DNA from 2 places in the Streptomyces nitrosporeus genome. Region 2 is predicted to be linked to the other one. Evidence: predicted binding sites of a transcription regulator. Region 2 holds the regulator's gene; the other holds the start of a gene.
What was found. The regulator HspR, encoded in region 2, represses chaperone genes until heat shock. The targets are predictions, from matches to a motif close to TTGAGNNNNNNNNNCTCAA.

Region 1: the regulator HspR is predicted to act here: its motif matches at 7,870-7,888, upstream of lon (endopeptidase La).

The regions. Positions count from the first base shown of each region.
Region 1 is NZ_CP023702.1:2,429,205-2,444,710, forward strand. Features, by position in the region: gene CP967_RS10465 (sensor histidine kinase) at 1-1,506, opposite strand, end outside; gene CP967_RS10470 (protein phosphatase 2C domain-containing protein) at 1,878-2,663, shown strand; gene CP967_RS10475 (MarR family winged helix-turn-helix transcriptional regulator) at 2,758-3,240, opposite strand; gene CP967_RS10480 (lysozyme) at 3,492-4,337, shown strand; gene CP967_RS10485 (polysaccharide deacetylase family protein) at 4,555-5,307, shown strand; gene lon (endopeptidase La) at 5,424-7,847, opposite strand; gene CP967_RS10495 (spermidine synthase family protein) at 8,209-8,889, shown strand; gene CP967_RS10500 (response regulator transcription factor) at 9,124-9,861, shown strand; gene CP967_RS10505 (HAMP domain-containing sensor histidine kinase) at 9,858-10,934, shown strand; gene CP967_RS10510 (multifunctional oxoglutarate decarboxylase/oxoglutarate dehydrogenase thiamine pyrophosphate-binding subunit/dihydrolipoyllysine-residue succinyltransferase subunit) at 11,193-14,996, shown strand; gene CP967_RS10515 (DUF6104 family protein) at 15,221-15,400, shown strand.
Region 2 is NZ_CP023702.1:4,012,408-4,027,913, forward strand. Features, by position in the region: gene CP967_RS17870 (Yip1 family protein) at 1-703, opposite strand, end outside; gene CP967_RS17875 ((Fe-S)-binding protein) at 1,014-3,281, opposite strand; gene CP967_RS17880 (sugar transferase) at 3,373-4,059, opposite strand; gene dnaK (molecular chaperone DnaK) at 4,436-6,289, shown strand; gene grpE (nucleotide exchange factor GrpE) at 6,286-6,930, shown strand; gene dnaJ (molecular chaperone DnaJ) at 7,021-8,205, shown strand; gene CP967_RS17900 (heat shock protein transcriptional repressor HspR) at 8,207-8,653, shown strand; gene CP967_RS17905 (LuxR C-terminal-related transcriptional regulator) at 8,744-9,760, opposite strand; gene CP967_RS17910 (helix-turn-helix transcriptional regulator) at 9,921-10,901, opposite strand; gene CP967_RS17915 (5'-nucleotidase) at 11,042-11,392, shown strand; gene CP967_RS17920 (Rieske (2Fe-2S) protein) at 11,389-11,709, shown strand; gene CP967_RS17925 (pyridoxamine 5'-phosphate oxidase family protein) at 11,810-12,211, opposite strand; gene clpB (ATP-dependent chaperone ClpB) at 12,354-14,954, shown strand; gene CP967_RS17935 (MFS transporter) at 15,315-15,506, shown strand, end outside.

The DNA.
Region 1 (15,506 bases), 1.6 Mb from region 2:
GCGCTCCTCCAGCCCCTCGATGACGCCCAGCTGGCGCTCGACCAGGCCGAGGGTGCGCAGCGACAGGTTGACGAAGGTGTGGTGGACGGTGTTCTTCAGCCGCTCCAGCTGCTCGGTCAGCTCCGCCACGTGCTCCTGGAGCTCCTCGCGCCGGAGTGCGAGTGCCTCGCGATCGGCGATCAGCTCGCCGCGCTCCGCCTCCAGGGTCTCCAGCCGTCCGGTGGTGCCGTGGTGCAGACCGTGCAGTTTGCCGTGCAGGGCGTTGATGGACCGTACGACCTGGGCGAACTCGTCGTTGCGTCCCGTGTAGCGGACCGGCTCGGCGGTCTCGGGCTCGGCGGCGATCCGGGCCGCGCCGATCCTGAGGACGGCCAGCGGCTGGGTGAGGGTGCGGGCCACGGCAGTGGAGACCCCGACGGCGATCAGCAGGCAGCCGCCGAGCAGGGCGAGCCGGAGCTCCAGGGCGGTGACGTCGTCGTCCCGCAGCTGTTCCAGGCGCTCGACCCGGGCGGTCCCGAGCGCGGACTCGGCGCCGCGCATCCGGTCGATCCGGGCGGAGAGGGCCGCTTCGACCTTCTTCGGGGCGGACCGGCGGTCCGCGTCGGACAGTTCGGGGCGGTCGGTGAGCCGGGTGAGGTACTTCTCCGCGGTGTTGACCTCGGAACCGGTGACCGTGGAGGCGAATCTGTCCCGGGCGGCCGGCTTCGCGGCCTGGTCGAACTCGGCGAGGGCGGCCAGCTCCCGTACACGGCTCTGCTGGGCGGCGGCGCTCAGCTCGTCGCGGGTCCGGTCGCCTTCGCCGTCGCTCCCGTCCTGGGGCTGCACGGGCAGACCGGTGAACGGATCGGTCTGCGGGGCCGCGGGTTCGGTGCCGGGGACCGCGAGGGCCGCCAGGAGCAGTCCGCGGGTCGCGGACGCCTGCTCCACCGCGTTACCGAGGGCGAGCGGGGCGCGGGTGGCGTCGGCGGCCCGCGGCGGGGTCTTCTCCGCCAGCTCGTCGGCGAGGTCGTGCAGCTTGGCGATGACGTCGGAGTACGCCTGGAAGGCTTCCAGCGCCGAACCCTTGCCGGTCAGGGCCTCACGGCGGAGCGACGGGACGGTGGAGAGGTCCCGGCGCAGCGAGGCGGGCGCCGCCGGGCTGATCTCGGCCACCTGCTGGTCGACCCGTTCGGCGGCGTCCGAGGAGCCGTTCTCACGGTCCTCCTCGCGGCCGGCCGCGATGTGCGCGATGACCTGGTCGCGTTCGTCGGCGAGGGAGTGCGCGAGGGTGATCGCCTGCTGGTTCAGCTCGGCGAGCGTGACCAGCCGCTGGGACTCGTTGAGGTCGGAGGAGGCACCGAGGGCCGCCGGAGCACCCGCGGCGATCACGGTGATCCCGACGACGGCGACGCCGGCGACCAGCCGGCTGCGCACCCGTACGGTCCGCTTGCCCGCACCCACGGCCGGAGGCGTCGCCTCGGGTCCGTCGAGCGTGCTGTCCTTGCTCCGAGGCCGCTTCTTCTGCACCGGTGCTCGCAATCTTGACTCGTCCACCCTTGAAGCAGAGATGACGCACGGTCACGTGCAATGGGCACCCCGCCCCGTTATGCGCCGTACGTCTTCCGACCATTCCAGCGCTTTTGGGAGGGGAGCGCGCATCAACGGCTCCGCCACTCGAACGAGTGAACATCACTCCCGAGACGGCGAACAAGTCTCCCCAGAGCCGCCGTCAGCCATGCATGGCGGCCCAGGTGGAACTTCCGCCCCTGCTTTGGCAGGATGCCCGCCCGCACGTCCGCGGAGCCCCGCCCTCCGCCCGGCGGCCTGTTCTGACCTGGTGGTACAGGCCAACACCCGCATCGTGCAGGCCCCGTGAAGGCATCGTGCAGACTGGCCCGATGCGCATCGAAGTCGCCACCGAGCCCGGCAGGCCGGAACACCCCAACGAGGACTGGGCCTCCGCGTCCGTCCCGGCATCCGGCCTGGGTGGTGTCCTCGTCGTACTCGACGGTGTCACGCCGCCGCAGGGGGACGACGGCTGTGTGCACTCGGTGCCCTGGTTCACCACACGACTCGGCGGGACACTGGCCGAACTGTCCGCTTCGCGCCGGGATCTGACCCTGGCGGAGGTCCTCGCCCTGTCCATCCGGCACACCGCCGACGCACACCGCTCCACGTGTGACCTTTCTCACGTACGAACGCCTCAGGCGACGGTGGTCCTCGCGCGGTGGGACGCCTCACGTGTCGAGCACCTGGTGCTCTCCGACTCGGTCCTGCTCCTCCAGGCACCGGACGGCACGGTCCGGCCGGTCCTGGACGACCGCCTCGACCGCCTTCCGCCGGGCACGCTGGCCACCGAGGCGATCGCGGACGCCCGGGCGCGGAACAAGGAGGGCGGCTTCTTCACCGCCGCGGCCGACCCCCGGGTGGTCTCGCGCGCGGTGACCGGCGAGAGCCCCCGCTCCCGGGTGCGGGCGCTGGCGGCGCTGACCGACGGCGCGAGCCGCTGGACCCAGATGTTCGAGGAGGGCGACTGGTCCGCCGCGTTCGCGCTGCTGCGCGAGGAGGGCCCCCAGGGGCTGATCGACCGCGTGCGGGAACTGGAACGGGCGGACACCGGGCGGGTGTTCCTGCGCCGCGGCAAACAGCACGACGACGCCACGGCGGTCCTCGCCGAGCTGTAGGCGGCCGGGGCGGGCGAAGGCCCCGGGCGGACAGGCACCGGAAGGGCGGAGGCGCGGCGGGGCGGAGGCGGCCGGGCCGGGGACGGCGGCTCCCTCAGCTCTCCGCCCGTGCGTTCAAGTGGTGCAGCAGGCGGGCCAGTTCCGCCACCTCCGTACGGTCCCAGTCCGCCAGCTTGCTGGCGTACCGCAACCGCCGGGCGTCACGGACCCGCCGGAAGCGGGCCAGCCCCTCGCCGGTCAGCCGGACGAGCGAGACCCGCCCGTCGGCCGGGTCACTCTCACGGGACACCAGACCGAGCTCCTCCAGGGCGCGCAGCTGCCGGCTCATGGTCGCCCTGCCGACACCGAAGTAGGCGGCGAGGTCCGTGGGGCGCTGCCGGTCCGCCGACTCCAGGCGGACGAGCAGCCCGTAGGCACCTGGCTCCAGGTCGGGATGGACCTCGCGGGCCATCTCCCCGGAATTGGCCCGCGCCCGGCGCAGGAAGACCGCCAACTCGCGCTCCAGCTCCAGGAATTCCTGGTCCACCCCGCTCCGGCCCGTCGCGCCGGGTTCACTCCCGCTTCCGCTCCCGTGCACGTCAGCACCCCTCGTACGCTTTCGGGCCGATGAAAGTTTCCGTCCACCGCGGCCATCACCGCAGCTCGGCCAGTATTTCGCAGGAGTAGACCTTAGGCGGAGCCCGGGCCCTCTTCCGCAAGGGCTGTCTACGTGCGTAGAGTCGAAATGCCGAGGTGGCATGTCCACACCATGGCGCACGCCGTTCAGGAGTGTCCCGCACCCGCTCCTGGGTCATGAGCTCCCCCCACCGAGCCTTCGGAGGCATCCAGATGCCCGTGCACAGATCCGGAACCGCAAAGACGCTCCGCCCGCGCCTCGCCGCCGCGGGCACGCTCCTCTCCGCCCTCGCCCTGCTGCTCACCCTCCCCGGGGCGGCGTCGGCGGCCGACAGCTCCGTCATCCCCGAGCGGGGTACGGCGAGGATGGGCCAGGGCGTCATCGCCCATGACGGCCAGAAGGGCGGCGCCGCGCCCATAGGCACCGCCGCCGTCCAGACCGAAGGGGTGGACGTCAGCAGCCACCAGGGCAACGTCGCCTGGTCGACGCTGTGGAACAGCGGCGTGAAGTGGGCCTATGTGAAGGCCACCGAGGGGACCTACTACAAGAACACCTACTTCGCGCAGCAGTACAACGGGTCGTACAACGTCGGGATGATCCGCGGCAGCTACCACTTCGCCACCCCGGACACCACCAGCGGCGCGGCCCAGGCCAACTACTTCGTGGACAACGGCGGCGGCTGGTCCAGGGACGGCAAGACCCTGCCCGGCGTGCTGGACATCGAGTGGAACCCGTACGGAGCGCAGTGCTACGGCAAGACCCAGGCCGGCATGGTGGCCTGGATCCGCGACTTCGTGAACACCTACAAGGCGCGCACGGGCCGGGACGCGGTGATCTACACCGCGACCAGCTGGTGGACGACCTGCACCGGCAACAACGCGAGCTTCGGCACCACCAACCCGCTCTGGGTGGCCCGCTACAACACCACCGTCGGCGAACTCCCGGCCGGCTGGGGCTTCTACACGATGTGGCAGTACACCTCGTCCGGTCCCACCGTCGGCGACCACAACCGCTTCAACGGCGCACTGGACCGCGTCCAGGCCCTCGCGAACGGCTGAGGAGACCCGCGGGCGGCGATCCCCCCGCACCCGCCGGGCCCCGGTGACCGCCCCACGGTCACCGGGGCCCGGCCGCGTCCGGCCCGGCCGCGCCATCCGCCAGTGGCGCACCGCCACCCCGCTATGCATCATGTGTATACGCTCTATGTATAGTCACGGCGTGCCGCGCCACGGGGGTGCGGACCGGTTCCGGGAGTGACGTGCTGTGCCCAGAGAGATGACGCCGCGCGGTCGCAGGTTGACCGCCGCGCTTGTGACGGTCCTCACCTTCGCGCTGGCCGGCTGCACGATGGAGACGACCGCCCCCGGCGCGGCACGGGGCGACGCCGCGTCCGACGCCAAGGGCGAGTTCGGGCCGGTGGACTGCCGCGAGGCGAAGTGCATCGCGCTGACCTTCGACGCGGGTCCGGGCGAGGACACCCCGCGGCTCCTGGACATCCTCAAGGAGGAGAAGGTCCCGGCGACGTTCTTCCTGCTGGGCAAGAAGCACGTGCTCAAGTACCCCGAGGTGGTGCGCCGCATCGCGGCGGAGGGGCACGAGGTCGCCAACCACACCTGGACCCACCGGATCCTGACGGACCACGAGCCGGAGGAGATCCGGGCCGAGCTGGAGAGGACCCAGCTGGCGATAGAGGAGATCACCGGGAAGAAGCCCCGGCTGATGCGCCCGCCGCAGGGCCGCACCGACGACACCGTCTCCCGGATCAGCAAGGAGCTCGGGCTCTCCCAGGTCCTGTGGAGCGCGACCGCCAAGGACTACTCCACCGAGGACCCGGCGCTGATACGGAGGCGGATCCTCGACCAGGCGGACAAGGACGGGATCATCCTCCTGCACGACATCTACAGGGGGACGGTCCCTGCGGTACCCGGCATCATCGGCACGCTGAAGGAACGCGGCTACACCTTCGTGACCGTCCCCCAGCTGATGGCCCCCGCCGAGCCGGTACCGGGCACGGTCTACCGCCCCTGAGCCCCGCCGGGGCCCCGGGCCGGCCGGCACACGCGACGGCCCGCCCTCCCCTCCGGGAGGAACGGGCCGCCCGTACCGGCCGTGCGCGGGGTGCCGCGCCCGTCACCGCGTGGCGCCTACGCCGCGGCCGGGATCCTGTCCCCCGCCGTGGCCGGGGCGAGGGCGATCTCCAGCACCTGGCGGACATCGGTCACCGGGTGCACCTCCAGGGTGTCGAGGACCTCGGCCGGGACGTCGTCCAGGTCGGCCTCGTTCCGCTTGGGGATCACCACGGTGGTGATCCCGGCCCGGTGGGCGGCGAGCAGCTTCTGCTTCAGGCCGCCGATCGGCAGCACCCGCCCGGTCAGCGAGACCTCGCCGGTCATCGCCACGTCCGTGCGGACCAGCCTCCCGGAGAGCAGCGAGGCCAGCGCCGTCGTCATGGTGATACCGGCGCTCGGGCCGTCCTTGGGGACCGCGCCCGCCGGGAAGTGGATGTGCGCTCCCCGGTCCTTGAGGTCGGCGACCGGAAGCTCCAGCTCCGCACCGTGCGACCGCAGGAAGCTCAGGGCGATCTGCGCGCTCTCCTTCATGACGTCGCCGAGCTGGCCGGTCAGGGTCAGCCCGGACGCCCCGGTCTCCGGATCGGCCAGCGACGCCTCGACGTACAGCACGTCGCCGCCGGCGCCGGTGACCGCCAGCCCGGTGGCCACGCCCGGCACCGCGGTACGGCGCTCGGCCGGGTCCTGGGCGGACTCGGGTACGTGGTGGGGCCGCCCGATCAGCCCCCGCAGGTCGACCTCGGTCACCGTGAACGGCAGCTCGCGGTCGCCGAGTTCGTGCTGGGCCGCGATCTTGCGGAGCAGCCGGGCGACGGCCCGCTCCAGGTTGCGCACGCCCGCCTCGCGGGTGTACTCGCCGGCCAGCTTGCGCAGCGCCGGCTCGTCCAGGGTGACCTCGTCCGCCTCCAGGCCGGCCCGCTCCAGCTGGCGCGGGAGCAGGTGGTCACGGGCGATGACGACCTTCTCGTCCTCGGTGTAGCCGTCCAGCCGGACCAGCTCCATGCGGTCGAGCAGGGCCTCCGGGATGGCTTCGAGGACGTTGGCGGTGGCCAGGAAGACGACGTCGCTGAGGTCGAGGTCGACCTCCAGGTAGTGGTCGCGGAAGGTGTGGTTCTGGGCGGGGTCGAGCACTTCGAGCAGGGCGGCGGCGGGGTCGCCGCGGAAGTCGGAGCCGACCTTGTCGATCTCGTCCAGCAGGATGACCGGGTTCATCGAACCGGCCTCCTTGACCGCCCGCACGATACGGCCGGGCAGCGCGCCGACGTACGTACGCCGGTGGCCGCGGATCTCCGCCTCGTCCCGGACACCGCCGAGCGCGACCCGCACGAACTCACGGCCCATGGCGTGCGCGACGCTCTCGCCGAGCGAGGTCTTCCCGACGCCGGGCGGGCCGACCAGGGCCAGCACCGCGCCGCCGCGCCGGCCGCCGACGACACCCATCCCCCGGTCGGCACGCCGCTTGCGCACCGCGAGGTACTCGGTGATGCGCTCCTTCACGTCCGTCAGCCCCGCGTGCTCGGCGTCCAGGACCTCTTGGGCGCCCCTGATGTCGTAGGCGTCCTCGGTCCGCTTCGTCCAGGGGAGTTCGAGGACGGTGTCCAGCCAGGTCCTGATCCAGGAGCCCTCGGGGCTCTGGTCGGAGGCGCGCTCCAGCTTCTCGACCTCCTTGAGCGCGGCCTCACGGACGTGCGCGGGCAGATCGGCGGCCTCGACGCGGGCCCGGTAGTCGTCGCCCTCGCCCTCCGGGTCGCCGTTGAGCTCGGCCAGCTCCTTGCGCACCGCCTCCATCTGGCGGCGCAGCAGGAACTCGCGCTGCTGCTTGTCGACGCCCTCCTGGACGTCCTTGGCGATGGACTCGGCCACGTCCTGTTCGGCGAGGTGTTCGCCGAGCCACTGGATGGCCAGCTTCAGCCGGGCGACCGGGTCGGAGGTCTCCAGCAGCTGCACCTTCTGGGCGGTGGTCAGGAAGGGCGAGTACCCGGAGTTGTCGGCGAGGGCGGAGACGTCCTCGATCTGCTGGACCCGGTCGACGACCTGCCAGGCCCCGCGCTTCTTCAGCCAGCTGGTGGCGAGCGCCTTGTACTCCTTGACCAGCTCGGCGACGGAACCGGGCAGGGGGTCGGGCACGGCGGCGCCGGTCCTGGTGCCCTCCACCCACAGCGCGTTCCCCGGCCCGCTGGTCCCGGCGCCGATCCGCACCCGGTCCCGGGCCCGGATGAGCGCGCCGGGGTCACCGTCCGAGAGCCGGCCGACCTGCTCGACGGTGCCGAGCACCCCGGTCCCGGTGTAGTTCCCGTCGATGCGCGGCACCAGCAGCACCTCGGGCTTGCCGCCCTCCGGCCGCGCGACGGCCTGGGCGGCCTCCACGGCGGCGCGCACCTCCGGGTCGGACAGGTCGAGCGGGACCACCATTCCCGGCAGGACGACCTCGTCGTCGAGAGGCAGCACGGGCAGGGCGATCGGCTCGAAAGCCTCGGACGTGTGGGACTCGGCAGTCATGATCTCCCCTTCGGCAGACAAGTTGAGCTATGCCGACTCAATGCTTGTGAGCCCCGGAATGTTCCCCACCCCGTGTTCGCTCTCAGCGATCACAGGTCCTCACCCCCGCACGAGGCCCCGCACCCCCTCCGCACACGCTTCCGTACGAGGCCCCGCAGGACCGCGCACCCCGGTCCGCCGCTCCCAGGGCAGCGCCGGGCGCGGTCCCGGCATTCCCGGACCCCGCGCCGGCGGGCGGCCCGAAGGGGACATGAGCCCGGCCGCCGGGCGGGCGGCGGAAAAGGCGCGGCCCGGAGGGCCGGTCCCGGAGAGGATGGGCGGACGACGACAGCCGCACGACCGGAGACCGGAGACCGCACTGATGCCCGCCACGGACGCCCGCACCCCCGTCACCCTCGACCGGCACGAAGGGCCCTACGGAGAGGTGGTGCTGCGGGAGCGCGGCGGCCACTTCGAGATCATCGCCAACGGGTGCTTCCTGATGGACACCTCCGACGGACGGTCCGAGCGCCTGCTGGTCGACGCGGCGCTGGCCGCGCTGCCCGGCGGGCGCCCGGAGCCCGCCCTGCTCATCGGCGGCCTGGGGGTCGGCTTCTCCCTGGTGCGCGCCGCCGGCTCCCGCTGGGGCAGGATCGTGGTCGTCGAACGGGAGCAGGCCGTCGTCGACTGGCACCTGGAGGGCCCGCTGGCCCGGATCTCCGAAGCCGCCCTCGCCGACCCGCGTACGGAGATCCTCCGCACAGACCTCGTCGCCCACCTCCACACCACTACGGAGCGTTACGACGCTCTGTGTCTGGACATCGACAACGGGCCCGACTGGACGGTCACCGAGGACAACGGAAGTCTCTATTCCGCCACCGGTCTGGCGGCCTGCCGGGCCCGTCTGACGCCCGGCGGGGTGCTCGCCGTGTGGTCCGCACAGCCTTCCGCCGCGTTCGAGGAAGCACTGCGGAATGCCGGGTTCCACGCGGTACGGACCGAAGAAGTAGCCGTTGCCCGAGGTGTTCCGGACGTGGTCCATCTCGCACTGCGCGGGGACTGAACCCCCTCCCCGTACGCACGGTCCCGCTCTCCCGCCGCGAAAGCGCCGTACGGGTGCCGGGCGGCCCCCTCCGCGGGGGCCGCTCCCGCGGACCGGACAACACCCTGCGTAGCCGAGAGCCCTCTTCTCCCCTTACGCTGCTGAGCGGTACAGGGGCTGTGACCCACGAAATCCACGAGCGAAAACCGTGTCCCGGGGGGAATGGCCTCCGCGAGAACGGGCAGGGGCGGGGCGATGGAACAGACACACACCACCCACAACGGCGTCGCGGCCACCCCCGGGGCCCAGCGCCGGGTCCTGGTGGTCGAGGACGACGCGACGATCGTCGATGCCGTCTCCGCCCGTCTGCGGGCCGAGGGCTTTCTGGTGCAGACCGCACTGGACGGGCCCGCGGCCGTGGACGCGGCCGAGGCATGGCAGCCGGACCTGATGGTGCTCGACATCATGCTTCCCGGCTTCGACGGCCTGGAGGTCTGCCGCCGGGTGCAGGCCCAGCGGCCGGTGCCGGTGCTGATGCTCACCGCACGGGACGACGAGACCGACATGCTGGTCGGGCTCGGGGTCGGCGCCGACGACTACATGACGAAGCCGTTCTCCATGCGCGAGCTGGCCGCGCGGGTGCACGTCCTGCTGCGGCGGGTCGAGCGCGCGGCGCTGGCCGCCGTGACGCCGCGCAGCGGCATCCTCCGGCTCGGCGAGCTGGAGATCGACCACGCGCAGCGCCGGGTCCGGGTGCGCGCCGACGACGTCCACCTCACGCCGACCGAGTTCGACCTGCTGGTCTGCCTGGCCAACACCCCCCGGGCGGTGCTCTCCCGGGAGCAGCTGCTGGCCGAGGTGTGGGACTGGGCCGACGCGTCCGGCACGCGCACCGTCGACAGCCACATCAAGGCGCTGCGCCGGAAGATCGGCGCCGAGCGCATCCGTACCGTGCACGGTGTCGGCTACGCCCTGGAGACCCCCGCGCCATGACCCGGCCCGGTTCCGGACTGCGGCCCTTCTCCATCAAGGCGAAACTCGGCACACTCGTCGTGATCTCGGTGTTCATCACCACGGGTCTGCTGATCGTCGCCCTGCGGACCCGGACCGAGTTCCGGTTCATCACGGTGTTCTCGGTGATCGCGACCCTGCTGATCACCCAGTTCGTGGCCCACGGCCTGACCGCGCCGCTGGACGAGATGCGGGCGGTGGCCCGGTCCATCTCGCACGGCGACTACACGCGGCGGGTGAGCGGCGCGGGGCGCCGCGACGAACTCGGGGACCTCGCCCGGACGATCAACCGCATGGCGGACGACCTGGAGGCGGAGGACCGGCACCGCAAGGAGCTGGTGGCCAACGTCTCCCACGAGCTGCGCACCCCGATCGCCGCGCTCAGAGCCGTGCTGGAGAACGTGGTGGACGGGGTGTCCTCCGCCGATCCCGAGACGATGCGCACCGCCCTGAAACAGACGGAGCGGCTCGGCGGCCTCGTGGAGACCCTGCTGGACCTCTCCCGCCTGGACAACGGCGTGGTGGCGCTGAAGGCCCGCCGCTTCGAGGTGTGGCCGTACCTGTCGGGCGTACTGAAGGAGGCCAACCTCGCGGCCTCGCAGCGCCGGCTCTCCTCGGGCTCCGGCAACCACTCCCGCACGGACGTGCACCTCCACCTCGACGTGTCACCGCCCGAACTGACGGCCTACGCGGACGCGGAACGCCTGCACCAGGTGGTCGCCAACCTCATCGACAACGCCGTCAAGCACAGTCCGCCGCACGGCAGGGTGACGGTGCTGGCGCGGCGCGGGGCCTGCCCCGAGTCGCTGGAGCTGGAGGTCGTCGACGAGGGGCCGGGCATCCCGGAGGCCGAGCGCCACCGGGTCTTCGAGCGCTTCAACCGGGGGCAGGTCCCGTCCCCGCACGGCCCCGGCAGCGACGGCGGCACCGGTCTGGGCCTCGCCATCGCCCGCTGGGCCGTGGATCTGCACGGCGGACGCATCGGAGTGGCCGAATCCGCTCGGGGTTGCCGGATCCAGGTCACTCTTCCAGGGAATCCACAGCTCCGCGGTTGACCGACGGTCCGAACCGGAGGCCCAAGTTCTCCCTTCTGACCAGGGAGGAGATACGGTCCAAGGGGCCGAACCTCGGCCTCGCGTACCGAAGCACGGCGGAACCCCGCTTGTTTCCCGCCATTTCGCGCACCGAAACCTGGCTTCCAATGTGATGTGCACGACGAAGACCAGGCCGGGCCTGCACGTAACGGCTTGGGAGGCGTAGCCTTGATTTCCGCTGTCCATCACCTTGTGAAGCGGAAGAGGGCGGTTGCCGCCGTGTCGTCTCAGTCCCCCAGTAACTCAAGCATCTCGACCGATCAAGAAGCTGGCTCCGGGTCCAACCCGGCGGCCGCGTTCGGCCCCAATGAGTGGCTCGTCGACGAGATCTACCAGCAGTACCTCCAGGATCCCAATTCGGTCGACCGCGCCTGGTGGGACTTCTTCGCCGACTACAAGCCGGGCACGTCCGGCACGGCGGACAAGCCCGTCCCCACGGTCCCGGTGACCCCGGCTCCGACCGCGACCCCCGCAGCCCCGGCCGCCGCCGCACCGGCGAAGGCCCCGGCGCCCGCGCCCGCCGCACCCGTGAAGGCGGCCCCGCCGGCCGCCGCCGCCCCGGCGAAGCCGGCTCCCGCGAAGGCAGCCCCCGCGAAGCCGGCCGAGGCCGCGCCCGCTCCGGCGGCGAAGGCCGACGCCTCCACCGAGGCCCCGGCCGGCCCCGAGTACGTGACGCTGCGCGGCCCGTCCGCGGCCGTGGCGAAGAACATGAACGCCTCGCTGGAGCTGCCGACGGCCACGTCCGTCCGCGCCGTCCCGGTGAAGCTGCTGTTCGACAACCGCATCGTCATCAACAACCACCTCAAGCGCGCCCGCGGCGGGAAGATCTCCTTCACGCACCTCATCGGGTACGCCATGGTGCAGGCCCTCAAGGCCATGCCGTCGATGAACTACTCCTTCGCGGTCAAGGACGGCAAGCCGACCCTGGTCAAGCCGGAGCACGTCAACCTCGGCCTGGCCATCGACCTGGTGAAGCCGAACGGCGACCGCCAGCTCGTCGTCGCGGCCATCAAGAAGGCCGAGACCCTCAACTTCTTCGAGTTCTGGCAGGCCTACGAGGACATCGTCCGCCGTGCCCGCGTCGGCAAGCTGGGGATGGACGACTTCACCGGCGTCACCGCCTCGCTGACCAACCCCGGCGGCATCGGCACCGTGCACTCGGTGCCCCGCCTGATGCCCGGTCAGGGCCTCATCATGGGCGTCGGCGCGATGGACTACCCGGCCGAGTTCCAGGGCACCTCGCAGGACACCCTGAACAAGCTGGGCATCTCCAAGGTCATGACCCTGACCTCGACGTACGACCACCGGGTCATCCAGGGCGCCGCGTCCGGCGAGTTCCTGCGGGTCCTGGCCCAGCTGCTGCTCGGCGAGAACGACTTCTACGACGAGATCTTCAAGGCGCTCCGCATCCCCTACGAGCCGGTCCGCTGGCTCAAGGACATCGACGCCTCGCACGACGACGACGTCACCAAGGCCGCGCGGGTCTTCGAGCTGATCCACTCCTACCGGGTCCGCGGCCACGTCATGGCCGACACCGACCCGCTGGAGTACCGCCAGCGTAAGCACCCCGACCTGGACATCACCGAGCACGGTCTCACCCTGTGGGACCTGGAGCGGGACTTCGCGGTCGGCGGTTTCGCCGGCAAGACGATGATGAAGCTCCGCGACATCCTCGGTGTCCTGCGTGAGTCGTACTGCCGCACCACCGGCATCGAGTTCATGCACATCCAGGAGCCGAAGGAGCGCAAGTGGCTCCAGGACCGGGTGGAGCGCCCGCGTCCGGCCCCGGAGCGCGAGGAGCAGCTGCGGATCCTGCGCCGCCTCAACGCCGCCGAGGCGTTCGAGACGTTCCTGCAGACCAAGTACGTCGGCCAGAAGCGGTTCTCGCTGGAGGGCGGCGAGTCCGTCATCCCCCTGCTCGACGCGGTCATCGACTCCGCCGCCGAGGCCCGCCTCGACGAGGTCGTCATCGGCATGGCCCACCGCGGCCGCCTCAACGTCCTGGCGAACATCGTCGGCAAGTCGTACGCCCAGATCTTCCGGGAGTTCGAGGGCAACCTCGACCCGCGGTCGATGCACGGCTCCGGTGACGTCAAGTACCACCTGGGCGCCGAGGGCACCTTCACCGGGCTGGACGGCGAGCAGATCAAGGTCTCGCTGGCCGCCAACCCCTCGCACCTGGAGGCGGTCGACCCGGTCCTGGAGGGCATCGCCCGCGCCAAGCAGGACATCATCAACAAGGGCGGCACGGACTTCACGGTCCTGCCCGTGGCGCTCCACGGCGACGCGGCCTTCGCGGGCCAGGGCGTCGTCGCCGAGACGCTCAACATGTCGCAGCTGCGCGGCTACCGCACCGGCGGCACCGTGCACGTGGTGATCAACAACCAGGTCGGTTTCACCGCCGCCCCGGAGTCCTCGCGCTCCTCGATGTACGCCACCGACGTGGCGCGCATGATCGAGGCGCCGATCATCCACGTCAACGGCGACGACCCGGAGGCCGTGGTCCGCGTCGCGCGGCTCGCCTTCGAGTACCGGCAGACGTTCAACAAGGACGTCGTCATCGACCTCATCTGCTACCGCCGCCGCGGTCACAACGAGGGCGACAACCCGGAGTTCACCAACCCGCAGATGTACACCCTGATCGACAAGAAGCGCTCGGTGCGCAAGCTGTACACCGAGTCCCTCATCGGTCGCGGCGACATCACGCTGGAAGAGGCCGAGCAGGCGCTCCAGGACTTCCAGGGGCAGCTGGAGAAGGTCTTCGCGGAGGTCCGCGAGGCCACCTCCGCCCCGGCCCAGCCGCATGTCCCGGACGTCCAGGCGGAGTTCCCGGTCGCCGTGAACACCGCGGTGACCTCCGAGGTCGTCAAGGTGATCGCCGAGTCCCAGGTGAACATCCCGGACACGGTCACCGTGCACCCGCGCCTGCTGCCGCAGATGCAGCGCCGGGCCGCGTCCGTGGAGAACGGCACGATCGACTGGGGCATGGGCGAGACCCTGGCCATCGGTTCGCTGCTGATGGAGGGCACCCCGGTCCGGCTCGCCGGCCAGGACAGCCGCCGCGGCACCTTCGGCCAGCGCCACGCGGTCCTCGTCGACCAGAAGACCGGCGAGGACTACACCCCGCTGCTGTACCTGACGGACGAGCAGGCACGTTACAACGTCTACGACTCGCTGCTCAGCGAGTACGCGGCGATGGGCTTCGAGTACGGCTACTCGCTGGCCCGCCCGGAGTCGCTGGTGATCTGGGAGGCCCAGTTCGGTGACTTCGTCAACGGCGCGCAGACCGTCGTGGACGAGTTCATCTCCTCGGCCGAGCAGAAGTGGGGCCAGACGTCCGGCGTCACGCTGCTGCTGCCGCACGGTTACGAGGGCCAGGGCCCGGACCACAGTTCCGCCCGCCCGGAGCGCTTCCTCCAGCTGTGCGCGCAGAACAACATGACGGTCGCGATGCCGACCCTGCCGTCGAACTACTTCCACCTCCTGCGGTGGCAGGTGCACAACCCGCACCACAAGCCGCTGGTCGTCTTCACCCCGAAGTCGATGCTGCGCCTGAAGGCCGCGGCGTCGAAGGTGGAGGAGTTCACCACGGGCGGGTTCCGTCCGGTCATCGGCGACGACTCGGTCAAGCCGGAAGCCGTCCGCAAGGTCGTCTTCTGCGCGGGCAAGCTCTTCTACGACCTGGACGCCGAGCGGGTCAAGCGCGGCGACACGGAGACGGCGATCATCCGTCTGGAGCGCCTGTACCCGCTGCCGGGTGCGGAGGTCCAGGCCGAGATCGCCAAGTACCCGAACGCCGAGAAGTACCTGTGGGCCCAGGAGGAGCCGGCCAACCAGGGTGCGTGGCCGTTCATCGCGCTCAACCTGATCGACCACCTGGACCTGGCCGTCGGCGCCGACGTGCCGCACGGTGAGCGCCTGCGCCGCATCTCGCGTCCGCACGGCTCGTCCCCGGCGGTCGGTTCGGCCAAGCGCCACCAGGCCGAGCAGACCCAGCTGATCAACGAGGTCTTCGAGGCCTGACCGGCTGTCGTGTCCGGAGAAGGGCCCGGCCCCCGCGGTTCGTCCGCGGGGGCCGGGCCCTTCGGTGTGGTGGCGCGCCCCTCGTGGCCGGGCGCACGGGCGGCGCTTCCCCCGCGGCGCCTTCGGGGACAATGTCCCGGGGACGGTGCGCGAAGGGCGCACGCCCTACCCTTGCAGGTAGTCGCAGGCAGGACGACGACAGATCACCCGGAGCGAGCACAGGCATGTATTTCACCGACCGTGGTATCGAGGAACTGGAGAAGCGGCGCGGCGAGGAGGAGGTCACCTTCGAGTGGCTCGCCGAGCAGCTGAGGACGTTCGTCGACCTCAACCCCGACTTCGAGGTCCCCGTCGAGCGTCTGGCGACGTGGCTGGCCCGGCTGGACGACGACGAGGACGAGTGAGCGGGCGCCTCGCGCCCCGCGTCACCGCGCGACCGGGCGCCCGCGGCCTCGGGGCCGGGCACCCGGGGCCCCTGTGCCGGACGGTGCGCTGAGGCCGGACGGTGCG
Region 2 (15,506 bases):
TGAGCATGGACAGGCCCACGGTCGGCTGCCAGGAGCCCGTGCCGCCGAGCTGGCGGGCCAGGGTGTGGGTGACGGCACCGAGGACCAGGCCGCCGATGACGAAACCGATCCCCGTGACGATCACGTACGGGGCCGCGGTGGAGACCTCCGCGTGGATCGCCTCGTCACGTGCCTGGTCGAAGCCGAACAGCGCGAGCAGGCCGTAGACGAACGTGACGACGAGCGCGGGACCCCAGACCGGGTAGTCGCGCATCTGCCAGAACGTCGGCCCGGGGCGCAGCACCAGGCCGCTCAGCAGCTGCTTCCAGGGCAGCCGCGGGCCCGAGGGCTGTGCGGGGGCCTGGCCGGCCTGGTAGGTGCTGCCGTCGCCGTACGGGTCCTCGTTGATGCTGAACGCCTGGGTGTGCCCGGGGGCGTTGGCGTACGGGTCGTGGTGGGGCGGGGGCTGCGGGCTGGTGTACGGGTCGCCGAAGTACTCCGGCTCCCCGTGGCCGCCGCCGTGCCCCTGTCCCTGCTGCCTCCCGTGCCCGCCCGTGTACGGAGCGCCCTGGGGGCCGCCGTAGGGTGCGCCGCCCCCGGCCGGAGGCCATGCCTGCCGGCCGTACGGCGGCGAGGGTGCCTGCGCGCCGTACGGAGGTTGCTGCTGCGGGTGTTGTTGCGGTGTGCGGTTGTCCCGGCCGCGTCCGATCCTGAATCCAGCCACCCGTCGAACGTACCTGGTCCATGCGGGTGAGGGGCGGGGCCCCGGCGAACAGGGGCGCCATTGCGGCCTAGCTGTGACATCCCCTAAGGGAGACCCCTGGCGGGCTTTCCCCACCCCGGTCCTCCGGTGTGCTCCCCGCCCCGGTCCTCCGGTGTACTTTCCGCCCCGGCTCCCGGTGCTTCCTGTCCGCGCTCTCCGGTGCCCCTGCCCCGGCCCCCCGTCCCGGCCCCGGCCCCCGGACACACGGAAGCGGCCGGTCCTGCCCCCGAGGCAGGTCCGGCCGCTTCCGGTCACGGCGCCGGTGCGATCCCTACTTCACGGGTTCGGGCTCCGGCACGCCGGCGTCCTCGGTGTCGCCCGCGGGGTCGGCGGGGGTCTTCACGGAGTCCAGGAGGAGCTGTGAGACGTCGACGACCTGGACCGACTCCTTGGCCTTGCCGTCGTTCTTCTTGCCGTTGACCGAGTCGGTCAGCATGACGAGGCAGAACGGGCAGGCGGTGGAGACGATGTCCGGGTTGAGGGAGAGGGCCTCGTCGACGCGCTCGTTGTTGATGCGCTTGCCGATCCGCTCCTCCATCCACATCCGGGCGCCGCCGGCGCCGCAGCAGAAGCCGCGCTCCTTGTGGCGGTGCATCTCCTCGTTCCGCAGGCCCGGGACCTTCGCGATGATCTCGCGCGGAGGCGTGTAGATCTTGTTGTGGCGGCCCAGGTAGCAGGGGTCGTGGTAGGTGATCAGACCCTCGACCGGGGTCACCGGGACCAGCTTGCCCTCGTCCACCAGGTGCTGGAGCAGCTGGGTGTGGTGGATGACCTCGTACTCGCCGCCGAGCTGCGGGTACTCGTTGGCGATGGTGTTGAAGCAGTGCGGGCAGGTCGCGACGATCTTCTTCGACGACTTCGGCTTCTTCGTCTCCGGCTCGTCGTCATCCTCGCCGAACGCCATGTTCAGCATGGCGACGTTCTCCTGGCCGAGCTGCTGGAACAGCGGCTCGTTGCCGAGGCGGCGGGCGGAGTCACCGGTGCACTTCTCGTCGCCGCCCATGATCGCGAACTTGACGCCCGCGATGTGCAGGAGCTCCGCGAAGGCCTTCGTGGTCTTCTTCGCCCGGTCCTCCAGGGCGCCGGCGCAGCCGACCCAGTACAGGTAGTCGACCTCGCTGAGGTCCTCGACGTCCTTGCCGACGATCGGGACCTCGAAGTCGACCTCCTTGGTCCACTCGACGCGCTGCTTCTTGGCCAGCCCCCAGGGGTTGCCCTTCTTCTCCAGGTTCTTGAGCATCGTGCCCGCCTCGGACGGGAACGAGGACTCGATCATGACCTGGTAGCGGCGCATGTCGACGATGTGGTCGACGTGCTCGATGTCGACCGGGCACTGCTCGACGCAGGCGCCGCAGGTGGTGCAGGACCACAGGACGTCCGGGTCGATGACGCCGTTCTCCTCGGCCGTGCCGATCAGCGGGCGCTCGGCCTCCGCGAGGGCGGCGGCGGGGACGTCCTTCAGGGCCTCGGCCGGGGCCTTCTCCTCACCCTCCATGTCCTTGCCGCCGCCGGCCAGCAGGTAGGGGGCCTTGGCGTGCGCGTGGTCGCGCAGCGACATGATCAGCAGCTTGGGGGAGAGCGGCTTGCCGGTGTTCCAGGCGGGGCACTGCGACTGGCAGCGGCCGCACTCGGTGCACGTGGAGAAGTCGAGGATGCCCTTCCAGGAGAACTGCTCGACCTGGGAGACACCGAAGACGGCGTCCTCGGCCGGGTCCTCCCAGTCGATCTCCTTGCCGCCCGTGGTCATGGGCTGCAGCGCGCCGAGCGCGACCTCTCCGTCGGCGTTCCGCTTGAACCAGATGTTCGGGAAGCCGAGGAAGCGGTGCCAGGCGACACCCATGTTGGTGTTGAGCGAGACGGTGATCATCCAGATCAGCGAGGTGCCGATCTTGATCATCGCGGTGAGGTAGATCAGGTTCTGCAGGGTGCCGAGCGAGAGGCCCTTGAAGGCGAGGACCAGCGGATACGAGACGAAGTACGAGGCCTCGTAGCCCTCGACGTGGTGGATGGCGCCCTCGAGGCCGCGCAGGGCCAGGATCGCCAGGCCGATGACCAGGATGACGTACTCGACGAAGTACGCCTGCCAGGCCTTGGAGCCGGCGAAGCGGGACTTGCGGCCGGCCCGGGAGGGCAGGTTGAGCAGTCGGATGGCCATCAGCGTGACGATGCCGAGCACCGTCATGATGCCGATGAACTCGATGTACATCTCGAACGGCAGCCAGTCGCCGACGACCGGCAGCATCCAGTCGGCCTGGAAGAGCTGTCCGTACGCCTGGAGCAGCGTCGGCGGCAGGGTCAGGAAGCCGATGGCGACGAACCAGTGGGCGAAGCCGACGATCCCCCACCGGTTCATCCGGGTGTGGCCGAGGAACTCCTTGACCAGGGTGATCGTTCGCTGCTTCGGGTTGTCGGTGCGACTGCCTGCCGGCACCGGCTGCCCGATACGGACGAACCGGTAGATCTGCGCGACGGCTCGGGCGATGAGCGCAACGCCGACGACGGTCAGCACCAGCGACACGATGATCGCGGCGAGTTGCATTGGGGGCTCCTCGGGCCTGCGAGGGTGGGATCCAGCGCGTACAAGGGATTACTAAGCAGTAACTTAGTTAGTCTGTGCTGACACTATCCACTTATTCCGCCCCGCTGTAGCCGGGCAGGCGGTGATCTGTGTCGCTCAGGCGAGCCTTCCCCGGACGGATCGCCCGCAGGCCCTCGCGCAGTCGGAGATGCGCGGTCCGCGCGAGAATCGCCAGGTCCAGTCCTGTTCCATGATGCTCTGCGTAGTGCGCGTCCAGCAGAGCGGGTTCGTCCCAGGGCATCCGGGAGCGGGCGCGGACCTGTGACAGGCCCGTCCAGCCGGGGCGCAGTTCCTGCCGCCGGGCGCCGGTCACCGGGCCGCGCAGCGCCGGATGGCCGGGCCGCAGCGGCGGCGGGCCGACCAGGGAGAGGTCCCCGCGGACGACGTGGGGCAGCCGGGACAGCAGGTCGAGCCGGAACCGCCTGGTCCGCAGCGACCGCAGCTCGAAGGGGCGGCCGCCGAGACCGATCCGCGTCTCCCGGCGCAGCACGCCTCCCCGGGTCCACGGCGGCCGCAGGGCGAGGGCCAGGGCGGCGAGGGCGAGCGCGGGGGCGGCGGCCAGGAGCAGCAGCGAGCCGAGGGTCAGGTCCAGGGCGCGCTTCGCGGTCACGGCCGCGAAGCGGGCGGCGACCGCCTCGGTGGCGCGCGCCGCGGCCAGGCGTACCGCGGCCGTGAGCGCCGCCACCGGGCGGACCGCCGCCGGATGCGCCGCCGCCGGACGGACCGCCACCGGGCGCATCGCGGTCCGGCGTGCCGTGAACGGGTCCGCCGTCCATCTCCTTCGTGCCACGGTCCGCGCCGCCGTCCGCTTCGGGTTCCGCATCGCACCTGCCCGGGGATCCGTGACGTTCCTTATGACCGTCTCGCCTGAATTTGTGACAGAACGATCCCATGATGCGAAGGTGGGTGGGGGCGTGTGACGCGAGCCACTCCCCGGGTGTCGCGGGGAAGGCGCCGGAGGCGCGGTCGCGCGGCCGATTTTCAGGAGTCCCCGCAGGTGGGGTCAGGTCCGAGCAGTTAAGTTGAGCGTAATTGACTCAGGTCCTTTGACTCCGGTGGACGTGTGATGCATCCTTGAGTCAGATCCACTCAAGTAGTCAGTTGGAGGAATCGAAATGGCACGTGCGGTCGGCATCGACCTGGGCACGACTAACTCCGTCGTCAGCGTTCTCGAAGGCGGCGAGCCCACCGTCATCACCAACGCCGAAGGCGCCAGGACCACGCCGTCCGTCGTCGCCTTCGCGAAGAACGGCGAGGTCCTCGTCGGAGAGGTCGCCAAGCGCCAGGCGGTCACGAACGTCGACAGGACGATCCGTTCGGTCAAGCGCCACATGGGCACCGACTGGAAGATCGAGCTCGACGGCAAGAACTTCAACCCGCAGCAGATGAGCGCCTTCATCCTGCAGAAGCTGAAGCGCGACGCCGAGGCGTACCTGGGCGAGAAGGTCACCGACGCGGTGATCACCGTCCCGGCGTACTTCAACGACTCCGAGCGTCAGGCGACGAAGGAGGCCGGTGAGATCGCGGGCCTCAACGTCCTGCGCATCGTCAACGAGCCGACGGCCGCCGCCCTCGCGTACGGCCTCGACAAGGACGACCAGACGATCCTCGTCTTCGACCTCGGCGGCGGCACCTTCGACGTGTCGCTCCTGGAGATCGGTGACGGCGTCGTCGAGGTGAAGGCCACCAACGGCGACAACCACCTCGGTGGTGACGACTGGGACCAGCGGGTCGTCGACTACCTGGTGAAGCAGTTCGCCAACGGGCACGGCGTGGACCTGTCCAAGGACAAGATGGCTCTCCAGCGTCTCCGCGAGGCTGCGGAGAAGGCGAAGATCGAGCTCTCGTCCTCGACCGAGACCACGATCAACCTGCCCTACATCACGGCGTCGGCCGAAGGCCCGCTGCACCTGGACGAGAAGCTCACGCGCTCGCAGTTCCAGCAGCTGACCGCCGACCTGCTGGACCGGTGCAAGACGCCGTTCCACAACGTCGTCAAGGACGCGGGCATCCAGCTCTCCGAGATCGACCACGTCGTCCTCGTCGGTGGCTCGACCCGTATGCCGGCCGTCGCCGAGCTCGTCAAGGAGCTGACCGGCGGCCAGGAGGCCAACAAGGGCGTGAACCCGGACGAGGTCGTCGCCATCGGCGCCTCGCTCCAGGCCGGTGTCCTCAAGGGCGAGGTCAAGGACGTCCTGCTCCTCGACGTCACCCCGCTGTCCCTCGGCATCGAGACCAAGGGCGGCATCATGACCAAGCTCATCGAGCGCAACACCACGATCCCGACCAAGCGCTCCGAGATCTTCACGACGGCCGAGGACAACCAGCCGTCCGTGCAGATCCAGGTCTACCAGGGCGAGCGCGAGATCGCGGCGTACAACAAGAAGCTCGGGATGTTCGAGCTGACCGGTCTGCCGCCGGCCCCGCGCGGGGTGCCGCAGATCGAGGTCGCCTTCGACATCGACGCCAACGGCATCATGCACGTCGCCGCCAAGGACCTCGGCACCGGCAAGGAGCAGAAGATGACCGTCACCGGCGGCTCCTCGCTGCCGAAGGACGAGGTCAACCGGATGCGCGAAGAGGCCGAGAAGTACGCCGAGGAGGACCACGCCCGCCGCGAGGCCGCCGAGTCGCGCAACCAGGGCGAGCAGCTCGTCTACCAGACCGAGAAGTTCCTCAAGGACAACGAGGACAAGGTCCCCGGTGACGTGAAGACGGAGGTGGAGACCGCGCTCACCGAGCTGAAGGAGAAGCTCAAGGGCGAGGACACCGCCGAGATCCGCACGGCCACCGAGAAGGTCGCGGCCGTCTCCCAGAAGCTGGGCCAGGCGATGTACGCCAACTCCCAGGCCGAAGGTGCCGCGCCGGGCGCGGATGCCGCGGGCGGCGCCCAGGGCAAGGCCGACGACGACGTCGTCGACGCCGAGATCGTGGACGACGAGAAGGACTCGAAGGGCGGTGCGGCGTGACCGAGGAGACTCCGGGCTTCGACGAGAAGCCCGACGTCCCCTCCGGCTCCGACGACGCCGAGCCGAAGGCCGACACCCCCTCCGAGGAGGAGGCGTCGGCCCCGGCCGGGGACGAACAGCGGACAGTCGCCCTGACGGCGGAGCTGGACCAGGTGCGTACGGCGCTCAGCGAGCGGACGGCGGACCTCCAGCGGCTCCAGGCCGAGTACCAGAACTACCGGCGCCGGGTGGAGCGCGACCGGGTGACGGTCAAGGAGGTCGCGGTCGCGAACCTCCTGAGCGAGCTCCTGCCCGTGCTCGACGACGTCGGCCGGGCGCGGGAGCACGGCGAGCTGGTCGGCGGCTTCAAGTCGGTGGCCGAGTCGCTGGAGACCGTGGTCGCGAAGCTGGGCCTCCAGCAGTTCGGCAAGGAGGGCGAGCCCTTCGACCCGACGATCCACGAGGCCCTGATGCACAGCTACGCGCCGGACGTCACCGAGACGACCTGCGTGGCCATCCTGCAGCCGGGATACCGGATCGGGGAGCGCACCATCCGCCCCGCGCGGGTGGCCGTGGCCGAGCCGCAGCCGGGCGCCGCGCCCGCGGCGGCCAAGGAAGAGAAGAAGGACGACGAGGAGAGCGGTGGCACCGAGGAGGTCTGACATCAGGTCGGATCGCGGTGCACACCGACGGGGCGTGCGGCCGGCCACGGGGCCGGCCGCACGGCCGATCGTCCGGGAGGAGGGACGTCGATGAGCACGAAGGACTTCGTCGAGAAGGACTACTACAAGGTCCTCGGCGTCCCCAAGGACGCCACCGACGCCGAGGTGAAGAAGGCGTACCGGAAGCTCGCCCGCGAGTACCACCCGGACGCCAACAAGGGGGACGCGAAGGCGGAGGAGCGCTTCAAGGAGATCTCCGAGGCCAACGACATCCTCGGTGACCCCAAGAAGCGCAAGGAGTACGACGAGGCGCGCGCCCTCTTCGGCAGCGGAGGCTTCCGGGCGGGTCCCGGCGGCGCGGGCGGCAACTTCAACTTCGACCTGGGCGACCTCTTCGGGGGCGGCGCGCCGGGCGGCGGCCAGGGCAGTGCCGGCGGGTTCGGCGGCGGCGGTCTGGGCGACGTCTTCGGCGGCCTGTTCAACCGAGGCGGCGGGGGCACCCGTGTCCAGCCGCGCCGGGGACAGGACATCGAGTCCGAGGTGACGCTCAGCTTCACCGAGGCGGTCGACGGGGCCACGGTCCCGCTCCGGATGTCCAGCCAGGCGCCCTGCAAGGCATGTTCGGGCACCGGCGACAAGAACGGCACCCCCAGGGTCTGCCCGACCTGTGTCGGTACCGGCCAGGTGTCCCGCGGCACCGGCGGCGGCTTCTCGCTCACCGACCCCTGTGTGGACTGCAAGGGCCGGGGCCTCATCGCCCAGGACCCCTGCGACGTCTGCAAGGGGAGCGGCCGGGCGAAGTCGGCCCGCACCATGCAGGTCAGGATCCCCGCCGGGGTGCTCGACGGCCAGCGGATCCGGCTGCGCGGCAAGGGCAGCCCGGGCGAGCGCGGCGGCCCGGCCGGCGACCTCTACGTCGTCGTCCACGTCGACGCCCACCCCGTCTTCGGCCGCAAGGGCGACAACCTCACCGTCACCGTGCCCGTCACCTTCGTGGAGGCGGCGCTCGGCGGCGAGGTGAAGGTCCCGACACTGGGCGGACCGCCCGTCACCCTGAAACTCCCCGCCGGCACGCCGAACGGGCGTACGATGCGGGCCCGCGGCAAGGGCGCCGTACGCAAGGACGGCACCCGGGGCGACCTGCTCGTCACGGTCGAGGTGGCCGTCCCCAGGGACCTCGGTGCCGACGCACAGGACGCGCTGGAGGCCTACCGCGAGGCGACCGCGGGGGAGGACCCGCGGGCGGAGCTGTTCCAGGCCGCGAAGGGAGCTTGAGATGGACGGCCGCCGACGTAACCCGTACCAGCTGACCGACGACTCACCCGTGTACGTGATCTCGATCGCGGCCCAGCTCTCGGGCCTGCACCCGCAGACGCTGCGGCAGTACGACCGCCTCGGCCTGGTCTCGCCCGACCGTACGGCCGGGCGTGGCCGGCGCTACTCGGCCCGCGACATCGAACTGCTGCGCACGGTGCAGCAGCTGTCGCAGGACGAGGGGATCAACCTGGCGGGCATCAAGCGCATCATCGAGCTGGAGAACCAGGTCGCGGCCCTCCAGCAGCGCGTCGCCGAGCTCTCGGCGGCGGTGGACGGCGCGGCCGTGGCCATGCAGCAGCGCGAGGCCCAGGTGCACGCCTCCTACCGGCGGGACCTGGTGCCCTACCAGAGCGCCCAGCAGACGAGCGCGCTGGTGGTCTGGCGTCCCAAGCGGCCCAAGGACTGAGCGCCCCGGACCAGGGGCCGGTCCGGCTCGCGGAGGCCGGACAGCGGCCCGTGGGACGCGCTCACGGCCGTCCGTGCCCGCCTTCGGGGCTCACGCCCCGGGGGCGGGTTCCTGCGTGGTCGCCTGCCCCGCCCCCCTGGAGCCCGCGTCGGCGATGCCCGACCGCACGAGGAGCGCCCCCAGGTGGGTGCGGCTGTGGGCGCCGAGGGTCTGCATCAGCTTGGAGATGTGCGCGCGGCAGGTGCGCACGCTGATGCCCAGCTTCCGGGCCACCACGTCGTCGACGTGCCCCTCGACGAGGAGGCGGGCGATGCTCTGCTGGACCGCGGTCACCGGGGCGCCCGGGGCCGACGCGGGGAGCTGCTGGGTGTACGGGGTGGCCTGTTCCCAGAGGACCTCGTAGACCCGGGTGAGATAGCGGACCAGCGCCGGGTGCCGGATCTCCAGGGCCACCTCGTCACCGGGCGCGGCCGGGATGTAGGCCACCTCGCGGTCGAAGATGATCAGGCGGTCGACGGTCTGCTCCACCGTCCGCACCTGGAGGCGGCCGGCCGGGATCTGCGCCACGTAGTCCCGCAGCCCCGGGCTGTAGCGGGCGGGGTGCTGGTAGAGGTGGCGCATCCGGGCGCCGCCCGCGAGGGCGGACCGGGCGTTCTCCAGCCCCTGCACCAGATTGTGGGTGAGCCGGTTGCCGCCGGGCTGCGCGGTCAGGACCTCGTCCCTGGCGCGTGCGGAGGCCTCCCGGAGCACGGAGACGATCAGCGGCCGGCCCTCCAGCACGGTGATCGCGAAGTTGGGGTCCTCGCGGGCGACCGTGGACAGCGGTGCCAGGGCGCCGGTCAGGGCCGCGGTGAGCCGGATGCGCTCGTCTATCTCCCGGGTGATCGGCTGCAGCAGATGCGCCAGGGCCGCGGACGGGGGGACGGGGCGGAGCCACGCGGAGTCGGCCGGATCGGGGTGGACGAGGGCCATCTCCAGCAGGCACGGAGCGGAGGAGAGGTCGGCGCGCGGGACGCGTCCGGCGCGCAGCGCCTGCTCGTACAGGCGGATCGCCTCGTCGCAGAGCTCTCGGTTCCCGTGCGGATGGGCAGGGTTTGCCGCGACCATGTCGATTTGGGGACCCCCCACTTCTGGCACTGCAACAAGATGACGGTGGCGGAAGCCTAACGGCGGGGGGAGGGTGGACGTGCGGACCGAGGGCGTCCGCCACCGCGGGGCGGTGGCGCCAGGACGTCCGGGCCCGCCCCGCCGTGCCCGACGGCCCGGGTCAGTCCCGCTCCAGGATTCCTGACTGCGCGATCAGGTAACCGAGTTGGGCCCGGCTGTTGCTGCCGAGCGCGGCATTGAGTTTGGCGACGTGTGCGCGGCAGGTGCGTACATTCATGCCGAGGCGGCGGGCGATGGAATCGTCGACATGTCCCTCGACGAGCAGTTGGGCTATGGAACGCTGAACTCCGCTGATACCGAGGGTGGTCGGGGTGTATTTGATCTCCTCGAGCAGCGGAGCGGCCCTGGCCCAGAGTTGCTCGAATACCTTCGCGAGATATTCGACGAGCCCTGAATGGCGGAGTTCCAGGGCTATTTGCCGGTCGTCGGTCGCGGGTATGAAGGCGACCGTGCGATCGAAGATGATCAGCCGTTCTATCAGTTCCTCGAGTGTGCGGATCTCCACGTTCTCGTCCGCGATGCGTTCCGCGTACGCGAGCGTGCTGGGGCTGTGCCGCGCGGTGTGCTGGTAGAGCGTGCGGATGCGTACCCCGCGGTCCACGACCGAGAGGCCCCGCTCCAGGGCCTCGCTGAGGCGGTCCTCGCTCCGGCCGCCGCCGGGCTGCACCGTGAGGACCTCGCTTCGGCACTCCGCCGTGGCGAGGTCCAGGGCCGCGTTGATCCGGTTGGCGCCTTCGAGGACCGTGATGGCGTGGGTGGTCGGCGGATCCTGGGCACTGATGTCCATGAAGGGCTCGAAGGACTCGGTGAGCTGGACCGAGCGGCGCCGGCGTTCCTGGATCTCGCGTTCGAGGGGGTGCAGGTGCTTCGCCAGCGCGGCGGACGGCGGGACGGGACGCAGCCATTCCGGATCGTCGGGATCGGGGTGCAGCAGGGCGAAGTCGATCAGGCACGGAGCCGACGCGACCTCGGCGCGGGTGATGCGCCCGGACCGCAGCGCTCCCGCGTAGAGGCGGCCTCCCTCCTCGCACAGTTCGGTGATCCCGTGAGGATGTGTCGGCTTTGTATAGTTTTCGGTCATATCTCCACCCCCCAGGTTCCTGAACATGCAGGAACATGATGCATCGACTCGGTGGTGTTGGAGTGCCCAGGTGAGACATCGTCTTCAGTGCGGGGGAGAAGAATCCACAAGTGAGGACGAAGCCGACTATGTATAAGCGAATGCTTCGCTCGGCGCTTGCCGCCTCGTTCGTTGCAGCCCTGGGCTTCGCGGTGGCGGGCGGTGGCGACATCGCCTGGAACGACGAAGCCGCGCCGGCGGCGGGCGACATCGCCTGGAACATCCAGGCGGCGGCTCCGGGGGACATCGCGTGGGGCGGCACTCCGGGCGACATCGCCTGGGCGACGCCGACGGGTGACATCGCGTGGGGTGCCAAGCAGGGTGACATCGCCTGGGGCAGCAAGTCCGGCGACATCGCGTGGTCCGTGCAGGCCGCCGCGCCCTCCGACATCGCCTGGGGTGCCGCGCCCGGTGACATCGCCTGGTCCGCCCCGGCCGGCGCGGCCGCATGACCACCCCTCCGGACGACCGCACCTTCCGACGGGAGATGGCCACGGCCTACCGGTCAGGGTGGCACTTCATCGATCTGCTCACGGCACTGACCCGCCAGGGCGATTCGTTGATGGTCACCCTGTTCGGGGAGCCGGTCCTCGTCGTGATGGAGGCGGAGGACGACATCCGCGCCTACCGCTGCCTCCGGCGCCCCCGCGGAGCGCCGCAGCCCGTCCGCTGTGCCGTGAGGTACGGCATGATCTTCGTCAACCTCGACCAGCGGGACCACGAGCTGTTCGAACCAGAGACCATTTCCGCCACCCCCCGCAGCGCCTGAACGATTCCCCCGTCGTTCCATGTCGTTCAGGCGCTTCCCCCACACAGCGGCGCCATCGTGACCTGAACACGATGGCGCCGTTGTGCTGCCCGGAACAGGGTCAGCCCCTGCCGAGCGCCCGGTCCACGGCGATCTCGATGACCACCCGCTCGGGATTGTGCGCCGGTGTGCGCTCGTAGCGGGCCGCGTAACGGCGTACCGCCTCCTCGACCTCCTCGGGCTCCGTGCGGATCACCGCGCGGCCCTCCAGGGTCGCCCAGCGGCGTCCCTGCATCTGGCAGACCGCCACCCGCGCCCCCTCGGGGCCGGCCGCCCGGACATGGGCGACCTTCCGGCTCCTCCCGCCGGTGATGACGCGGGCGGTCAGGGTGTCCGGGTCGTAGGTCACGCCCACCGGCACCACGTGCGGTGTCCCGTCAGGGCGGAGCGTGGTCAGCGTGCACACATGGCGCTCACGCCAGAAGGCCAGGTAGGCGGAGCCGGGGTTGCGTACGTCAGGCATGGGGCCAGCCTAGAGAGAGGGGATCCCGGGAGCGGAGGGAGGCGGTGTTTCGTCCTTGAGTGGAATAGACTCAACTTTGTACACGTTGCTTGAGTCATAGTTCCCGATCACCCGTTCCCCGTACGAGGAGGAGACAGCGCCCGTGGACGCCGAGCTGACCAACAAGAGCCGGGACGCCCTCAACGCGGCCACCGCCAGGGCCGTCAAGGACGGCCACCCGGACCTGACCCCGGGGCATCTGCTGCTGGCGCTGCTCGCGGGTGAGGACAACGCCAACATCACCGACCTGCTGGCCGCCGTCGAGGCGGACCAGGTGGCCGTGCGCGAGGAGACCGAGCGGTTCCTGGGCTCGCTGCCCAGCGTCACCGGGTCCACCGTCGCGCCCCCGCAGCCCAGCCGCGACCTGCTCGCCGTCCTCGCCGACGCCGACCAGCGCGCCAAGGAGCTCGGCGACGACTACCTCTCCACCGAGCACCTGCTGATCGCCGTCGCGGCGAAGGGCGGCCGGGCCGGTGAGATCCTTCAGAGCCAGGGCGCCGGCGCGAAGAAGCTGCTGGACGCGTTCGAGAAGAGCAGGGGAGGGCGCCGGGTGACCACTCCCGACCCCGAGGGTCAGTACAAGGCACTGGAGAAGTTCGGCACCGACTTCACGGCCGCCGCCCGCGAGGGCAAGCTGGACCCGGTCATCGGCCGTGACCAGGAGATCCGCCGTGTGGTGCAGGTGCTCTCGCGGCGCACCAAGAACAACCCCGTGCTCATCGGCGAGCCCGGCGTCGGCAAGACGGCCGTCGTGGAGGGCCTCGCCCAGCGCATCGTCAAGGGCGACGTCCCCGAGTCGCTGCGGAACAAGCGGCTGGTCTCCCTGGACCTCGGCGCCATGGTCGCGGGCGCCAAGTACCGGGGTGAGTTCGAGGAGCGCCTCAAGACCGTCCTCTCCGAGATCAAGGAGAGCGACGGCCAGGTCATCACCTTCATCGACGAGCTGCACACCGTCGTCGGCGCGGGCGCCGGCGGCGACTCCGCGATGGACGCCGGCAACATGCTCAAGCCGATGCTCGCCCGCGGTGAACTCCGCATGGTCGGCGCCACCACGCTGGACGAGTACCGCGAGCGCATCGAGAAGGACCCGGCCCTGGAGCGCCGCTTCCAGCAGGTCCTGGTCGCCGAACCGTCCGTCGAGGACACCATCGCGATCCTGCGCGGCCTGAAGGGCCGCTACGAGGCCCACCACAAGGTCCAGATCGCCGACTCCTCGCTGGTGGCCGCCGCGACCCTCTCGGACCGCTACATCACCTCCCGCTTCCTTCCCGACAAGGCCATCGACCTGGTCGACGAGGCGGCCTCCCGGCTGCGCATGGAGATCGACTCCTCACCGCTGGAGATCGACGAGCTCCAGCGCAGTGTGGACCGGCTGCACATGGAGGAGCTGGCCCTGCGGAACGAGACCGACGAGGGCTCCAAGCAGCGCCTGGAGAAGATCCGCCGCGACCTCGCCGACAAGGAGGAGGAGCTGCGCGGTCTCACCGCCCGCTGGGAGAAGGAGAAGCAGGGCCTCAACCGCGTCGGTGAGCTCAAGGAGCGCCTCGACGACCTGCGCGGCCAGGCCGAGCGCGCCCAGCGCGACGGCGACTTCGACACCGCCTCCAAGCTGCTGTACGGGGAGATCCCCGGCCTGGAGCGCGAGCTGGCCGAGGCGGACGAGGCCGAGCAGGAGGCCGCCGGGGACACCATGGTCAAGGAGGAGGTCGGCCCGGACGACATCGCCGACGTCGTCGGGGCGTGGACGGGCATCCCCGCCGGCCGGCTCCTGGAGGGCGAGACGCAGAAACTGCTGCGCATGGAGTCGGAGCTGGGCCGCCGGCTGATCGGCCAGACCGAGGCCGTACGCGCCGTCTCCGACGCCGTCCGCCGTACCCGGGCCGGGATCGCCGACCCGGACCGGCCGACCGGGTCGTTCCTCTTCCTGGGGCCGACCGGGGTCGGCAAGACCGAACTGGCCAAGGCGCTCGCCGACTTCCTCTTCGACGACGAGCGGGCCATGATCCGCATCGACATGAGCGAGTACAGCGAGAAGCACAGCGTCGCCCGCCTCGTCGGCGCCCCGCCCGGCTACGTCGGCTACGAGGAGGGCGGCCAGCTCACCGAGTCGGTCCGGCGGCGCCCGTACAGCGTGGTCCTGCTGGACGAGGTGGAGAAGGCCCACCCCGAGGTCTTCGACATCCTGCTCCAGGTCCTCGACGACGGCCGGCTCACCGACGGACAGGGCCGGACGGTGGACTTCCGCAACACCATCCTGGTCCTGACGTCGAACCTCGGCAGCCAGTTCCTGGTGGACCCCCTGACCGAGCCCGAGGTGAAGAAGGAGCAGGTGCTGGAGGTCGTGAGGGCCTCCTTCAAGCCGGAGTTCCTGAACCGGCTGGACGACCTGGTCGTCTTCTCCGCGCTCTCCGGGGAGGAACTGTCCCACATCGCCGGTCTCCAGATCGGCCGCCTCGCGGCCCGGCTCGCCGACCGCAGGATCAGCCTGGACGTCACCCCCGAGGCGCTGGCCTGGCTGGCCGAGGAGGGCAACGACCCGGCGTACGGCGCCCGGCCGCTGCGCCGGCTGATCCAGACCGCGATCGGTGACCGGCTCGCCAAGGAGATCCTGGCGGGCGAGATCAGGGACGGGGACACCGTGCGGGTGGACCGCGGCGGTGACGGGCTCACCGTGGGGCCGCCGAGCACGGCGAAGACCCTCTGAGGGCCGCGGCACCCAGTGCCCCCGGCCGGGACGCCCGCCGTCCCGGCCGGGGGCACCGCCGTGCGCGGGGACGCGGGACCGCATTGATTCATGCACAGGACACTCATCGCATGCGGGACACCTGGTGCGGGCGCCCGCGAATTTGAGCCGAATATTTCCGGTCCGTGGCTGAATGGCAGGTGCGGTGCGCGGCGTTCCCCTCATTTGTATCGAAGCGATACATACCTGTGCGCTCGGCTGCCGGAGGACCGCAGGGCATCTGATAAACCGGCTTCTCCGCAATATCGGGACACTCTGGACTTCTTTTTAAGGGGCGCTCGGAGGGTATAGCCGGAATTCGGCAGCCGGTAAGGTGCGCGCATGACGGATCGGACGCCTGACGAGATAACCCCGGAGCCGGAGTCGAAGGAACGCGGAAGCGACAATCTCATTCGCCTCGGCGAATTCCGTACTCTGTGGACGGCCTACGTCCAGTCGGTCCTCGGCGACCAGCTGGCCCGGGTGGCGCTCTCGCTGCTCGTCTTCGAGCGCACCGAGTCGGCCGGCTGGACC